One region of the Serinicoccus marinus DSM 15273 genome, then DNA from elsewhere that is predicted to be linked to it. Evidence: predicted binding sites of a transcription regulator. Region 1 holds the regulator's gene; the other holds the start of a gene.
What was found. Region 1 encodes LexA, which represses DNA repair genes until DNA is damaged. Its sites were predicted from a motif close to TCGAACANNTGTTCGA; they were not measured.
Positions count from the first base shown of each region.

Region 2: a site for LexA is predicted at 4,618-4,633, ahead of recA (recombinase RecA). Genes of this name have one in related genera too.

Region 1 covers NZ_CP043808.1:958,517-966,669, reverse strand. The annotation lists gene FU792_RS04660 (RecQ family ATP-dependent DNA helicase) at 1-370, opposite strand, end outside; gene FU792_RS04655 (HAD family hydrolase) at 423-1,136, shown strand; gene FU792_RS04650 (glycoside hydrolase family 65 protein) at 1,171-3,762, shown strand; gene FU792_RS04645 (L-lactate dehydrogenase) at 3,727-4,662, opposite strand; gene FU792_RS04640 (hypothetical protein) at 4,743-5,354, shown strand; gene FU792_RS04635 (LysM peptidoglycan-binding domain-containing protein) at 5,395-5,835, opposite strand; gene lexA (transcriptional repressor LexA) at 6,108-6,827, shown strand; gene FU792_RS04625 (PRC-barrel domain-containing protein) at 6,937-7,269, opposite strand; gene FU792_RS04620 (NAD-dependent protein deacetylase) at 7,315-8,153, opposite strand, start outside.
Region 2 covers NZ_CP043808.1:2,225,239-2,233,391, forward strand. The annotation lists gene FU792_RS10560 (S41 family peptidase) at 1-2,712, shown strand, start outside; gene FU792_RS10565 (regulatory protein RecX) at 2,723-3,346, opposite strand; gene recA (recombinase RecA) at 3,346-4,440, opposite strand; gene FU792_RS10575 (NYN domain-containing protein) at 4,680-5,792, opposite strand; gene FU792_RS10580 (aspartate kinase) at 5,966-7,237, shown strand; gene FU792_RS10585 (aspartate-semialdehyde dehydrogenase) at 7,243-8,153, shown strand, end outside.

The sequences.
Region 1 (8,153 bases):
CCTCGTCCGCGGCGAGCGCGGCCCGCACGTCGTCCCACTCGGTGGCGTTGGCCGAGTTCATCGTCACGGCCCGCACCCCTGCCCGCGCGGCGGCCGCGATCTGGTCGCGCATGAGCGCCAGCAGCGGCGACACGATGACCGTCGGCCCGGCACCCTGCTGCCGCCGCAGCGCGGTGGCGACGAAGTAGACCGCCGACTTGCCCCACCCGGTCCGCTGCACCACCAGCACCCGCGCCCGTTCCTGCACCAGCGCGCGCACGGCCTCCAGCTGCCCGTCGCGGAAGTCCGCGTCCTCCCGCCCCACCAGCCGCCGCAGCGCCGCCCCCGCGGCCTGCTCCAGCGTCATCGTCTGCTCCGTCGTCTCCGGCATACCTCGACCGTAATCCTCACCTGCGACACACCACCGCACTAGGGTGTCTGCCGTGAACTGGGACCCCGTGACCGCAGTCCTCTTCGACCTGGACGGCGTACTGACGCCGACGGCCGACGTGCACATGCGCGCGTGGGAGGTGATGTTCACCCGGCTCCTGGAGCGCCAGCCCGTCCCGCAGGAGCCCTACACCGACCAGGACTACTTCGCCTACATCGACGGCAAGCCGCGCTACGAGGGGGTCCAGGACTTCCTCGACGCCCGGGGCATCGACCTGCCCCAGGGTGAGCCGAGCGACCCGCCGGAGCTCATGACCGTGTGCGGGCTCGGCAACCGCAAGAACGAGATCTTCAACGAGGTGCTGGCCGAGGAGGGGATCGCTCCCTACCCCGGCTCGCTGCAGCTCCTCGACGAGCTGGCTCGCCGGGAGATCGCGATGGCCGTCGTCTCCTCCTCCAAGAACGCCCCGTCCGTCCTCGCCACCGCGGGCATCGCCGACCGCTTCCCGGTCGTCGTCGACGGGTCGGTGGCCGCGCGCGAGCAGCTGCCGGGCAAGCCCGCGCCTGACACGTTCTGGTATGCCGCCCGCCAGCTCGGTCACGAGCCGGCCGGGTGCGTCGTGGTCGAGGACGCCGTCTCCGGCGTGCGGGCGGGCGCGGCCGGCGGGTTTCACCGCGTCGTGGGGGTTGATCGCGGCGCCGGCCACGCCACGCTGCTGGAGGCCGGCGCCGACGAGGTCGTGCCCGACCTCGCCGACCTGATCTGACCGCTCGCTCCCCCGCCGAGAGGACCCCCTGCCGATGGCTGCCATGTCCCACCACCGCCCCCCGGCCCCGGTCGACCCGCTCGACCGGACCCGCTTCCCCGCCCGACCGTGGGAGCTGGCGGAGACCGCCTACGAGGGCGCTGACATCGGCGTGACCGAGACGCTCTTCGCCGTCTCCAACGGCTACCTCGGGCTCCGCGGCAACGTCGAGGAGGGTCGCGACACCTACGCCCACGGCACCTTCGTCAACGGCTTCCACGAGACCTGGCCGATCCGGCACGCCGAGGAGGCCTTCGGGCTCGCCCGCGTCGGGCAGACCATCGTCAACGTCCCGGACCCGAAGACCATCAAGCTCTACGTCGACGACGAGCCGCTGCTCGTCTCGACCGCGGACCTGGAGCACTACGAGCGGACCCTCGACTTCCGGGCCGGGCTGCTGCGCCGCTCGGTCGTGTGGCGCACCAGCGCCGGCAAACGGGTCAAGATCACCTCCTCCCGGATGGCCAGCGTGGTCGAGCGGCACCTGGCCGTCATGACCTTCGAGGTCGAGATGCTCGACGGTCACGCCGCCCTCGACATCTCCAGCCAGATCCTCAACCGCCAGGACGGCTCGGACGAGTACCACGTCACCAGCGCCGCCATGGGCGAGGGCGTCGACCCGCGCACGGCCGAGTCCTTCGAGCACCGGGTGCTCGACCCGGTGCTCGCCGACACCAGCGGGGCCCGGCTGCTGCTGGGCTACCGCTGCCACAACTCCGGCATGACCCTGGCGACGATGGCGCACCACTTCGTCGAGACCGACAACACCTGGACCGAGCAGACCTCGGTCACCGGCGACCTGGCCAAGCACGTCATCCGGGTCGAGGCTGCCGAGGGCCGCCCGGTGCGGCTGGAGAAGCTCGTCGCGGTGCATACCTCCCGCGGCGTCCCGCCCCGCGAGCTCGCCGACCGGTGCTCGCGCACGCTGGACCGCGCCACCCAGCGTGGGGTGCCGGCGCTGCAGCAGGAGCAGGCCGGGGTCTGGGCACGCTTCTGGGAGGAGTCGGACGTCGAGCTGCCGGAGCAGCCCGAGCTGCAGCAGGCCGTCCGGTGGAACCTCTACCAGCTCGGGCAGGCCTCGCTCCGGGCCGGCTCGCACGGCATCGCGGCCAAGGGGCTCACCGGCTCCGGCTACGGCGGCCACTACTTCTGGGACACCGAGTGCTACGTCCTGCCCTTCCTCGTCTACACCCACCCGCAGGCCGCCCGCAACGCGCTGCGGTTCCGGCACGGGATGCTCGAGGCGGCGCGCCGCAGGGCCGCCGAGATGGCGCAGTACGGCGCCCTGTTCCCCTGGCGCACCATCAACGGCGAGGAGGCCTCGGCCTACTTCGCCGCGGGCACGGCGCAGTACCACATCAACGCCGACGTGGCCTACGCGCTGATGAAGTATGCCCGCGCCACCGGCGACGACCAGTTCCTCCTCGACCAGGGTGTCGACATCCTCGTCGAGACGGCGCGGCTGTGGGCCGATCTCGGCTTCTGGCAGACCAACGGCAGCCGGCAGTTCCACATCCACGCCGTGACCGGTCCGGACGAGTACACGACGATCGTCAACGACAACCTCTTCACCAACGTCATGGCCCAGCTCAACCTGCGGGCCGCGGTGGAGGCGGTGCGCCGGCTCCAGGTCGCCGACCCGTGCCAGTTCGCCCGCGCCGTGGCGCGCCTCGACCTGGGCGACTACGAGGTCGAGTCGTGGCAACGGGCGGCCGATGGCATGCACATCCCGTTCGACGAGGAGACCGGCGTCCACCCGCAGGACAGCCACTTCCTCGAGCGCGAGGTCTGGGACCTCGACGCGACCCCCGCGGACAAGCGGCCGCTGCTCCTCAACTACCACCCGCTGGTCATCTACCGCTACCAGGTGCTCAAGCAGGCGGACGTCGTCCTCGCCCTCTACCTCGCCGGCGACGCGTTCACCGCGGAGGAGAAGCTCACCGACTTCGCCTACTACGACCCCATCACCACGGGCGACTCCACCCTCTCCGCGGTCGTGCAGTCGATCGTCGCGGCCGAGGTGGGCTACCACGACCTCGCGCTGCGCTACTTCTACGCCGCCCTCTTCGTCGACCTGGACGACCGCCACGGCAACGCGAGCGACGGGGTCCACGTCGCCTCGACGGGCGGCGTGTGGAGCGCGCTGGCCGCCGGCTTCGGGGGCATGCGCGACCACGGTGGCGTCCTGTCGCTCGACCCGCGGCTCCCGGCCTCGTGGCCCGGGCTCACGTGGCGTATGCGGTGGCACGGCTCCCGCCTGCGCGTCACCGTCGAGCAGGAGCAGGTCCGGCTCATCGTCGAGGTGGGCGACCCCGTCATACTCGAGGTCCGCGGCGAGCAGGTGCAGGTGGCCGACGAGGAGGTCACCGTCCCCCTGGACGGCCACGGGTTGCGACGTGACGGCGCCCCCACCTCGGAGGCGGTGTCCACCGCCAGCATCCCGACCGACCGCAGCAAGGGTATGCCGGGCCGGCCCACCGGCGTGGTCCCGCACAGCTGGCCGGAGGAGGAGTGGGACTCCACCGGGCCGGTCCCCCGCGTCCGCGTGGGCTCAGAACCCGAGGCTCCGGGCCGCACGACGGAGTGACTCGGCTCCGGCCTCCAGCCCGGCCTGCTCCTCCCGGGAGAGGGTGGGCGCCAGCGGGCGCTCGGCGCCCCCGGCGCCCACGACGGTCGGGATCGACAGGCAGACGTCCTCCAGCCCCAGCGTCCCGGAGAGCAGGGTGGAGACCGGCAGCACCTGCCGCTCGTCCCGCAGCACGGACCCGATGATCCGGCTGGCCGAGGCGCCGATGGCGTAGTTGGTCGCCCCCTTGCCGGCGATGATCTCGTACGCGGCGTGCACCACGTCGTGGGCCATCTGCTCGCGCTGCTCGGCGGTGGTGAGCTCGGTGATCGGCACGGCGCCGACCGTCGCGCTGCTCCACAGCGGGACCTCGGAGTCCCCGTGCTCGCCGACGATGTAGGCATGCACGCTCTGCACCGCCACGTCGCAGGCCTGAGCCACCAGCCCGCGCAGCCGGGCGGAGTCGAGGACGGTGCCGGAGCCGAACAGCCGGGCCGGGGGCAGGTCGGTGACCTTCTGCGCGACGTAGGTGATGACGTCCACGGGGTTGGTCACCATGACGAAGGTCGCATCCGGTGCCGCCTCCACCAGGCGCGGCATGAGATCGACCATGAGCCGGGTCGTGGAGGCGGCCAGGTCGAGCCGGCTCTGGCCGGGCTGCTGCTTGGCGCCGGCGGTCACGGCCACGACGTCGGCGCCGGCGCACACCGAGACGTCCTCTGACCCGTCGACGTGCGCCGCCGGCATGAACTGCAGGCCCTGTCGCAGGTCGAGCGTCTCCGCCCGGACCTTCTCCGCGTCGATGTCGTGCAGGACGACGTGCCGGGCGACCCCCCTCAGGAGGAGCGCGTAGGCGAGGGTCGAACCGACCGAGCCCGCTCCGACGATGGCCACCTTGGGTCCCGAGATGCTGTCCGTCACCGGTCCATTATGGCAGTCCCGGGCCGTCGGCGCCGTCGCGGGATTGGCCCTGCAGCCCGGGGTGTGGTCGACTACCGGACATGAGTGAGCCCACCGACCTCCCCTTCCAGGACGACGAGCGTCGGCCGGAGTCCGTCTACGAGGGTGAGCGACCGGTGGAGAACCGAGCGGACCGTGGCGGTGCCGATCCGGCACCTCGGCAGGACGACCCGCAGGCGACCAATGGCGGATCGACCCCAGGCACCACCCGCCTCGGCCAGCTGTCCGAGCCCGAGGAGACGGAGACCGACGTGCTCGCCGCCCGGGTCACCGGGCCGGAGGACCACGGGGGCATGACCCGCCTCTGGCGCGCCACCATGGACCTGCCGCACTGGTGGTTCGTGGCCGTCGGCGACGCCGGGTCCGAGTCCCCCGCCGCCGCGCAGATCGATGGCCAGATGATGCTGCTGACCTTCACCAGCGCCGAGCGCGCCCGGCACTTCGCCGTGCAGAACGAGATGGTCGCGCCGGAAGAGGACCTCCGGGCGATCGCCCTGACTCCGCAGGAGCTCGTGGACACCGCGCGGGCCTACCAGGACGCCGGCATCGCGGGCCTGATGTTCGACCCGCACCTGTCGGGCTACTTCATGCCGACCGACCAGCTCGGCATCGTCTGGGACGCCGTGCACGAGGCCGGCCCGCAGACCGACTGAGCCGCAGGCTCACCACAGCTCGCGCCGGTCTCCCCTCCGGTCAGCGCCCGGGGATGACGAGCTGCTGACCCGCCGCCACCGACGTGGTGCTCAGGCTGTTGGCCCGCTGGATGCTGGTGATCGCCTGGCTCAGCGGCACCTCCGGCAACTCCTGCGCCGCGATCTCGGACAGCGTGCTGCCCTCCTCCACCACGATCGAGGAGCTGGCGCCGGCCGGTCCGAGCAGCCCGAGCATGGACCATGCCACGAGCGCGACCACGAGGCTCGTCGTCGTAGTCAGCGCCAGCCGGCCCCGCCGCGTCAGCCGCAGGTGTCGAGCCGGCTCCACACGCCGTGCCCGTGCACTCCGGAACTGCGACCCGTCGCCGGAGCGGCCGCGGGCCGACGGCGTCGGCACCAGCCGCAAGTGACCTCGGGCCGCCCCACGCGGACGCGGGACCGGCAGCGGGCTCAGGATGTCGTGCGCGATGGCGGTGCTCATGCTGTTCACCTTCCTCGTGGCGGTGCGGGTCGGACGCGTGTCCGATCGCACGTCTGTTTCATTGATAGCACATGCGTCCGACGCTGTCGACACGCCACCCGAACAGGTGTTTGCCTTGGCCTGGCGCCGGGCGTAGCCTGTGCTCATGTCAGGAACTCAAGCACCCACCACTGACATACCCTCTGACCAGGCATGATGCCGAGACGCCGGGGCACAGCACCACAGCAGCCGCGGCGCGACGAGGGTGGGGCCCGCACGAGGGGATGGAGATCATGGCCACAATCCACGAGATGCCGGATCGCGACGGTGGCGCCGCGCTGACCAACCGTCAGCGCCGGGTCCTCGACGTCATCCGCGACTCGGTCGACCACCGGGGTTACCCGCCGAGCCTGCGGGAGATCGGTGACGCCGTCGGCCTCACCTCACCCAGCTCGGTGGCCCACCAGCTCAAGACGCTCGAGCGCAAGGGCTACCTGCGCCGCGACCCGCACCGCCCGCGGGCGATCGAGGTCGTGCACCCGGGCAGCGAGGGCTCGGGATACCGGCGCCGCGACGCCGAGGCCGGCCCGACACCCACCGAGGTCCACGACGAGACCGGCATCGGTGACGCCCGCCCCCAGCCGTCCTACGTCCCCATGGTCGGCCGCATCGCGGCGGGCGGCCCGATCCTCGCCGAGGAGGCCGTCGAGGACGTCTTCCCGCTCCCGCGGCAGATCGTGGGCGACGGGGAGCTGTTCCTGCTCAAGGTCGTGGGCGACTCCATGATCGACGCCGCGATCTGCGACGGCGACTGGGTCGTCGTGCGCCGCCAGCCCACGGCGGTCAACGGGGAGATCGTCGCCGCGATGCTCGACAACGAGGCCACCGTCAAGACCTACCGCCACCGGGACGGCAAGACCTGGCTCATCCCCCACAACCCTTCCTACGAGCCGATCGACGGCGATCACGCCGTGATCCTCGGCAAGGTCACCGCGGTCCTGCGTCGGGTCTGAGGCCACCTCCCCGACGCGACCCCGGGTGCCACTGCACCGACGACCCCGACCGCGGCGTCGGTCCCCGGCCCCTCCATCCTCTCCGGGGCCGACGCCGCAACTCCTGCGCTCAGCCCGAGGGGGCCGGCCCCTCGTCCACGGAGTAGTAGTCGTAGAGCTGCTCCTCCTCGTCCTCGGTCAGGTGCCCGTCGCACGGGATGTCCGGTGCGTCCTTGATCATCGCGAGGGGGTAGGGCACCTGGATGCGGCCGCGCTGGATCGTGGCGTTGGACACCGGGCAGAAGACCTTGCGCCCGCCGAACCACCCGGTCCGGACCGACACCCACGCCGGGCTCCCCGTGCCGTTGTCGAGGTAGACCTGGCACATCCCGCCGACCTTGTGCCCGTCCTGGTCGACGACCTCGGCGTCGTACATCTCACCCAGCTGCTCGTAGGTGACCACAGCGACCTCCTCGCCGGCGGCCCGTCCGGACCGTCCTCGCCCAGCCTAACCACCGAGGTCGGCGACCAGCGCCGGCAGCACGTCACCGACCAGGGCATCGACCCCTACCGTCGTCTCGGCGTCGCCCCGCGTGCCGCCCCGGGTGACCACGGCGACGGGTATGCCCTCGCGCGCCGCTCGTCGGACGAACCGGTAGCCGCTCATCACCTGCAGCGAGGAGCCGAGCACGAGCAGGGTGCGGGCCTGCTCGACGAAGGTGTAGGCCCGCGCCACGACCTCCTTGTCCACCGAGCCGCCGAAGAAGACGACGTCGGGCTTGAGCCGGTCCTGCCCGCAGACCAGGCACCGGGGCGTGCGGAAGCGTTCCACCTGGGCCTCGGGCAGCGCGACGTCGCCGTCCGGGCGCACCGGCGAGGTGGCGTCGACCACGGCCAGGAACCCGGGGTTGGCCTCGGCGAGCCAGTCCTGCACCTGGGCGCGGGTCGTCACCTCCCCGCAGTCCAGGCACACCACGCTGGAGAGGGTGCCGTGCAGCTCCAGGACCCGTCGGCTGCCGGCCTGCTGGTGCAGCCCGTCGACGTTCTGCGTGATGACGTGACGGACCAGGCCAAGCCGCTCCAGGTCGGCGACCGCGCGGTGCGCGGCGTTGGGCCGTGCGGCCGCGAAGCGGGTCCAGCCGACGTAGGCCCGGGCCCAGTAGCGCCGTCGCACGTCCGCCGACCCGACGAACTCCCCGTGCTGCATCGGTTGCACCCGACGGGTCCCGTCCGGTCCGCGGTAGTCCGGGATGCCGCTGGCCGTCGACATCCCCGCCCCGGTGAGCGCCACCACCCCACCGGCCCTCACCAGCTCCCGGAGCCGGGCATACCTCCCCGGCTCCACCG
Region 2 (8,153 bases), 1.3 Mb from region 1:
GTCGGCGACACCTTGCTCTTCGTCTCCGACCGCGCCGCGCGCTTCCCCGATCAGGCGCACGAGCAGGCCAACCTGTGGGCGTGGGAGCGGCCCGGCGGCACCACCGGGCGGGTCCGCAAGTCCCCCACCGAGCCGCGGCAGCTCACCACCCAGGGCGAGCAGGAGGGCTACGTGCGGGACGCCAGCACCGACGGCACCCGGGTGGTCTGGCACTCCCGCGGCGACCTGTGGCTGCTCGACTCGCTCACCGCCACCCCGCGCCGGATCGAGGTGGACCTGCCGGTGGGGCCGCCGGCCAGGCATACCGTGGCGGCCGCGGAGCGGCTCGACCACCTCGACGTCGACCGCGGCGGTGACGCCAGCCTGGTCGGGACGCAGGGGGCGACGTTCTGGGTGAGCCACCGCTCCGGCCCGGCCCGTGCCCTGGTCGCGGACTCCGCGGTGCGCACCCGCGAGCCGGTCTTCCTCGGCCACGACGGGGCGCGCGCCGTGCTGGTCACCGACGCCGACGGCGAGGACGCCCTCGAGATCCACGCCGTGGACGGCTCGGCCGCACCGCGCCGGCTGGCCGGCGGCGAGCTCGGCCGAGTGCTGCACCTGGCCGCCTCCCCGGACGGCGCGCGCGTGGCGACGATCAGCCACGACGGCGCGATCCGGGTGCTCGACGTCGAGGGCGGTGCGGTGCGCGAGGTCGCACGGTCCCGGCAGGGCGAGGCGCTCACGCCGCGCTTCTCCCCGGACAGCCGCTACCTCGTGTGGAGCCAGCCCACCTCGGGAGAGGGCGAGCACCACCAGGTGGTGCTGCTCGACGTGCGCGCCGGAGACGACGCGGCGCCGGTCGCACTGACCAGCGGTCGCTACCACGACCGCGACCCCGACTTCACCCACGACGGTGCCGCGGTGGTCTTCCTGTCCGACCGCACCTTCGACCCGACCTACGACGCGCACGAGTTCGCGCTGAGCTTCGCCGGCGCGACCCGGCCGTGGCTCATCCCGCTCGCCGCCGACCGGCCGGCCCCCTTCGGACCGAGCGTGGACGGGTGGCGGATCAGCGAGGCGCAGGAGGACAAGCGTGCTGGAGGTGATGCGGGTGAGGCCGGGGAGACGCCTGGGGACGAGGCGGCGCCGGCCAGCCCGGACCTCGACGCTGACGGTGCCGAGCAGCGGATCACGCCCTTCCCGGTGCCGTCGGCCGACTACCGCGACCTGCGGGCCGCCAAGGACGGGGTGCTGTGGGTGCGGGTCGCCGGTGACGCCGGTGTGCTCGGCACGCGTCGCTCCGGCGTCGAGGGCGAGGCGGCGAGCGACAGCCTGGAGTTCTACTCCTTCGCGAAGCGGACGCTGACGACGATCTCCGACGCCGTGGACGACTACCGGGTCTCCGGCGACGGGGAGCGGGTCGTGGTGCACCACAAGGAGTCGGTGCACGTGCAGCCGGCCGACCGCAAGCCGGACGACGCCGACGAGAGCAGCGCCGACAAGGTGTCGGTCGACCTGGAGCGGGTGCGCGTCGAGGTGGAGCCCCGGGTCCGGTGGCGGCAGATGTTCGACGAGAACGCCCGCATCATGCGCGACCACTTCTGGCGGGAGGACATGGACGGGGTGGACTGGGCCGCGACGACGCAGCGGTGGGCCCCGCTCGTGGACCGGGTGGCGACCCACGACGACCTCCAGGACGTGCTCTGGGAGACCGTGGGAGAGCTCAACACCTCGCACGCCTACATCACGCCGCCGCACCCGCCGGGCGACCCGGACCGCAAGCTGGGGCTGCTGGGCGCGGACCTGTCGCCCGCGGCCGACGGCTGGCGCATCGACCGGATCCTGCCCGGCGAGTCCAGCGACCCGAACGCCCGCTCCCCGCTGCAGGCGGCCGGTGTCGGCGCGCGGGTGGGTGATGTCGTGGTCGCCGTGGACGGCCGCCCGGTCGACCCCGCGGTGGGGCCCGGCCCGCTGCTCGTGGGCGCCGCCGACAAGCCGGTGCAGCTCACGCTGCGCCGCGAGGGTGCGGACCGTCGGGTCGTCGTCGTCCCGGTCGCCGACGAGGAGGTGCTGCGCTACCAGGACTGGGTGGCCTCGCGGCGCGCCTACGTCGCCGAGCAGGCCGGCGGGCGCCTGGGCTACCTGCACATCCCGGACATGATGAGCCTCGGGTGGGCGCAGCTGCACCGCGACCTGCACCAGGCCACCCGCGCGGAGGGTCTGGTCGTCGACGTCCGTTACAACCGGGGCGGGCACACCAGCCAGCTGGTGCTCGCCCGGCTCGCGGGCCGGGTCGTGGGATGGGCGCCGGCGCGCTACTACGAGGCGGTTGGCAGCTATCCGGAGCAGGCGCCGCGCGGCCCCGTCGTCCTCGTGGCCAACCAGCACTCTGGCTCGGACGGCGACATCGTCAACGCCGGAGCGCAGGCCATGGGCCTGGGGCCGGTCGTCGGCGTGCGCACGTGGGGCGGCGTCGTCGGGATCGACGGCCGCTTCGACCTGGTCGACGGGACCTCGATCACCCATCCGCGGTATGCCTTCTGGCTCGAGGGCAAGGGCTTCGGCGTCGAGAACCACGGCGTCGACCCGGACATCGAGGTGGTCCACTCCCCCGCCGACGTGGCCGAGGGCCGCGACCTGCAGCTGGACCGCGCGATCGAGGAGGCGCTGAGTCTGCTGGCGAAGACTCCGGCGGCGGCGCCGCCGGAGCTGCCCGAGCCCACGGTGCGCTGAGCCGGTCGGTTCAGTCCCGACCGTGCTCGGGCAGGTCGTCCAGCGCCTCCCGGATGACCTGGTAGGACACCCCGGCGCCGTAGCCCTTGCGCCCGAGGAAGGCGGCCAGCCGGCGGGTCTGGACCTCGCGGTCCAGCCCGCGCATCGTGCGCAGTCGGCGGGAGACGAGTGCCCGTGCCTGCTCCTTCTCCTGCTCGGGGTCGATGTCCTGCAGCGTCGCGTCCACGAGCTCGTCGGCGATGCCCTTCTGCCGCAGCTCCTGACGCAGGGCGGTCGCGGCTAGCCCCTTGGTCTCCTGCTTGGAGCGGACATACATCTCGGCGTAGGCCTCGTCGTCGACCAGGCCGACCTCACTCATGCGGTCCAGCACACGGGCCGCGACCTGCGGGTCGCAGTCGCGGCCGCGCAGCTTGTCCTCGAGCTGGCGCCGGGTGCGCGGACCCATGGCGAGCTGGCGCAGCACGATCTTGCGGGCCACCGCGTGCGGGTCAGGCTCCGCCGACTGCTCCTCGCGCCCTTCTGGGTCTGGCGGCCGGGACCCGGGCCCGGCGGAGCGGAGCCCGTAGGCGCTGGCGGAGGCCTCCGCCGCCGCCAGCGCCTCCCGGGCCGCAGACATCCTGTCTGCGCCGGCCATCAGAAGTCGACCGAGACCTCACCCGTGACCGGGTCCACCCCGTCCGGGAGGTCCTCCGTCGGCGCGGGGGCGCCGATGCCGAGCTTGGTCTTGATGTTGCGGTCGATGGTGTCGGCGATGTCCGGGTTGTCCTTGAGGAACTGCCGGGCGTTCTCCTTGCCCTGACCCATCTGCTCGCCCTCGTAGGTGTACCAGGCGCCGGACTTGCGGACGAAGCCGTGCTCCACCCCCATGTCGATGAGACCGCCCTCGCGGGAGATGCCCTGCCCGTAGAGGATGTCGAACTCGGCCTGCTTGAACGGCGGTGACACCTTGTTCTTCACGATCTTGGCGCGGGTGCGGTTGCCGACCGCGTCGGTGCCGTCCTTGAGGGTCTCGATACGGCGCACGTCGATCCGGACCGAGGCGTAGAACTTCAGCGCCTTGCCACCGGTCGTGGTCTCCGGGGAGCCGAACATCACGCCGATCTTCTCGCGCAGCTGGTTGATGAAGATCGCCGTGGTGCCGGTCGAGTTGAGCGCGCCGGTGATCTTGCGCAGCGCCTGGCTCATGAGGCGCGCCTGCAGACCGACGTGACTGTCACCCATCTCGCCCTCGATCTCGGCCCGGGGCACGAGCGCCGCGACCGAGTCGATGACGATGATGTCGAGCGCGCCGGAGCGGATCAGCATGTCCGCGATCTCCAGGGCCTGCTCACCGGTGTCCGGCTGGCTCACGAGCAGCGCGTCGGTGTCGACACCGAGCTTCTTGGCATACTCCGGGTCGAGCGCGTGCTCGGCGTCGATGAAGGCGGCGATCCCGCCGCCCTTCTGCGCGTTGGCCACGGCGTGCAGCGCGACCGTGGTCTTGCCGCTGCTCTCCGGGCCGTAGATCTCCACCACGCGACCGCGCGGCAGACCGCCCACGCCGAGCGCGACGTCCAGCGCGATGGCCCCCGTCGGGATGATCTGCACCGGCGGGCGGTCCTCGTCGCCGAGGCGCATCACCGAGCCCTTGCCGTGCTGCTTCTCGATCTGGGCCATGACCGTGTCGAGGGCCCTGAGCCTGTCGTTGTTGATCCCGGTCGCACCGGTGGTCTTGCTTGCCTGCGGCATCTGCCAGCTCCTTCGTCTCGTGGCGGGCGCGCCTACCTTCGACCGACGGTCAGGGTCATCCAGACGGGTGATCCTGCGTCTGCGTCAGACGCTAGGCGCCCCCGCCGACATACCCCGGCCACCACGACGAATCTGTGGACGACCGTGCCGACGGCGACACCGTGTGGACGACGATAGTCGAAAGTCTGTACGACTCCGCGGAGGGGTGTCGGGCGTGTCGCAGCGGCCTCCGGGAGCGCTCAGGTGACGCTCACGACATACGCCGAGCCCTGGCGCTGCAGCTGCACGAGCCCGGCCGCGTCGGCCCCCTTGGCGAACTGCAGGAACGAGCCGTAGCCGAGCGGCTTCTCCGAGAAGCCCTCACGGCGGGCGCGCAGCTGGTCCTTGAGGCCGGAGAGCGCCACGCCCTCACCGTCGTCGAGCTCGCTCACGGTCTGTCGCAACAGCGCGAAGGCCTCCTGCCGGCCGCCCTCCTCGGGCAGCGTGACCTCCGGGTCACCCTTGGCGGGCCCGGCGCTCAGGTCGATGATGCCCCGGCCGGCGAGGTGCTCCAGGAGCTCGCCGAAGGCGCGGAAGCCGTAGGCCGCCTCAGAGAACGTCGAGTCCTTGCGCACCAGGGTCCGCTTGAGGACCGACGCGGTCACCGCTCCCCCGCTGCTGCGCTGCAGGCCCGAGACGGTCTGCGCGACCAGCGAGGCGAGGTCCGGGGCGGTGTCCTCGACCGTGTCCTCGCCCGGCTCGTCGGCGGTCTCGGTGCTCGGCTCCGGCTCCTGCGCGGGCGCGGCGCTGCTCCCGCCGCCCTTGCCCGAGCCGTTGCGCCTCTGTCCCTGCCCCTTGCGCCCCGACCCGCGTGCGGGCGTGTCCTCGGCGCCAGCCGGCACGACACCGTCGAGGTCGTCGTAGTAGAGGAACTCATCGCACGCCGGCGGCAGCATGGTCGAGGTCGAGTCGCGCACGCCGAACCCGATGACCCGCTTGTTGAGCTCGCGCAGCTTGTGCACGAGCGGGGTGAAGTCGCTGTCGCCGGTGCAGATCGCGAAGGTCGTGATGTAGTCGCGCTCGTAGGCCGTCTCGATCGCGTCGACCGCCATCTTGATGTCGGCGGCGTTCTTGCGCGAGGCCCCCATGCGCTGGGTCATCTCGATCAGCTCGACGTGGTTGCGGGTGAGCATCCGGCGGTCCTCGTCGAAGTAGGACCAGTCGGCATACGCCCGCCGCGTTACCACCCGACCGCGCTCCGCCAGCGCGTCCGCGACCGGGCGCAGGTCGAAGGGCACCCCCAGGTGGTCGCGCGACCCGAGCGCGAGGTTCTCGTAGTCGATGAGCAGCGCGATCCGGTCCTCGTCATCCATGGCCCGAGGGTATGCCGTGGGCCCCGCGTGCAACCACACCGGACGTCCTGCGGGGATTCTCCGGCGTCAAGGGCACGGGGACGCGCCCCCTAGACTTGCTCCTCGGACCCACGGGGTCGGGACGCCGCCGTCCGGCCTCACCGGTACTCGTATACCCCTGCACAGGAAGTTCCATGGCTCTGCTCGTGATGAAGTTCGGCGGCTCGTCGGTCGCCGACGCCGAGGCGATGCGCCGCGTCGCCCAGCGCGTCGTCGCCGCCCACCGGGCCGGCGACCGGGTCGCCGTCGTCGTCTCCGCGATGGGCGACACGACCGACGACCTGCTGGACCTCGCCAGGGAGATCGCCTCCGGTGCTCCCCCCGAGCGCGAGATGGACATGCTCCTGTCGGCCGGTGAGCGCATCTCGATGGCGCTGCTGGCGATGGCGATCGAGCAGCTCGGCGTGCCGGCCAAGAGCTACACCGGCGCTCAGGCCGGGATGCGCACCGACACCGCGCACGGGCGCGCCCGGCTGCTCGACGTGCAGCCCGACCGCGTGCGCCGCACCCTCGACGACGGCGCGGTCGCCATCGTCGCCGGCTTCCAGGGCATCTCGACCGACGACGACATCACCACCCTCGGCCGGGGCGGCTCGGACACCACCGCGGTGGCGCTCGCCGCTGCCCTCGGTGCCGACGTGTGCGAGATCTACACCGACGTCGACGGGCTCTACACCGCCGACCCGCGCATCGTCCCCAGCGCCCGCCGCGTCACCCGCATCACCATCGAGGAGACCCTCGAGATGGCGGCGCACGGCGCCAAGATCCTGCACCTGCGCGCGGTGGAGTACGCCCGCCGCTTCCAGGTGCCGCTCCACGTCCGCAGCAGCTTCTCCGACCAGGAAGGCACCTGGATCCTGGTCGGGCGACCCCTCACGGAGGACACCATGGAAGAGCCGATCATCTCCGGCATCGCCCACGACACCTCGCTGGGCAAGATCACCGCCGTCGGCATCCCCGACCGGCCCGGTGCCGCGGCCGCGGTCATCGGCGCCGTCTCGCAGGCCGGGGTGTCGATCGACATGATCGTCCAGAACGTCTCGACGACCGACGCCGAGACCTCCGACATCTCCTTCACGCTGCCCGAGAGCGACGGCCAGACCGCGGTCGCCGCGGTGCGCGGCCTGCAGGAGCAGATGGGCTTCGCCGACGTGCTCTGGACCAGCCACGTCGGCAAGCTCTCGCTCGTCGGCGCCGGGATGCGCTCCAACCCCGCGGTCGCGAGCAAGCTCTTCTCGGCGCTCGCCGACGCGGGGGTCAACATCGAGATGATCAGCACCTCCGAGATCCGGATCTCGGTGATCTGCGACCAGAGCGACCTGCAGGAGGCGGTGCGCTCGGTGCATACCGCCTTCGACCTGGACGCCGAGGAAGAGGCCGTGGTCTACGGCGGGACGGGACGGTGAGCACCATGACCGAGGCACAGCAGCAGGACACCGGTGCGGCGGACGGGCGGCGGCTGCACGTCGCGATCGTCGGGGCGACCGGGCAGGTCGGCGCGGTCATGCGCCGGCTGCTGGCCGAGCGCGACTTTCCGGTCGCCTCGGTGCGCTACCTCGCCTCCGCCCGGTCGGCGGGGAGCACGCTCGGCTGGGCCGGGTCGGCGGCCGCCGCGCCCGGGTATGACGTCGCGCGCGACATCGAGGTCGAGGACGTCGCGACCGCGGACCTCTCGGGCATCGACGTGGCCCTCTTCTCCGCCGGCGGCGGGGCCAGCAAGGAGCACGCGCCGCGTTTCGCCGAGGCCGGCGCGGTCGTGGTCGACAACTCCTCCGCCTGGCGGATGGACGACCGGGTGCCGCTGGTCGTCAGCGAGGTCAACCCCGACGACCTGGCGCTGGCGACGGGCGAGTCCGGCCGGCGCATCGTCGCCAACCCCAACTGCACCACGATGGCAGCCATGCCGGTCCTGCGCCCGCTGCACGAGCTCGCGGGGCTGGAGCGGCTGCGGGTCGCGACCTACCAGGCGGTGTCCGGCTCCGGGCTCGCCGGCGTCAGCGAGCTGGCCGACCAGGCCCGCGCCGCCCTCGGCGGGGACCTGCCGGTGGAGACCCTCACCCACGACGGGAGCGCGGTCCCGATGCCGGACCCGCAGGCCTACGTCGCGCCCATCGCCTTCAACGTGCTGCCGATGGCCGGCGACCTCGGCGCCGACGACGAGACCACCGAGGAGGCCAAGCTGCGGCACGAGTCGCGCAAGATCCTCGGCATACCCGGCCTGGCCGTCTCCGGCACCTGCGTGCGCGTGCCCGTCTTCACCGGTCACAGCCTCGCCGTGCACGCCGAGTTCGCCGAGCCGGTCACGCCCGAGCAGGCGCGCGA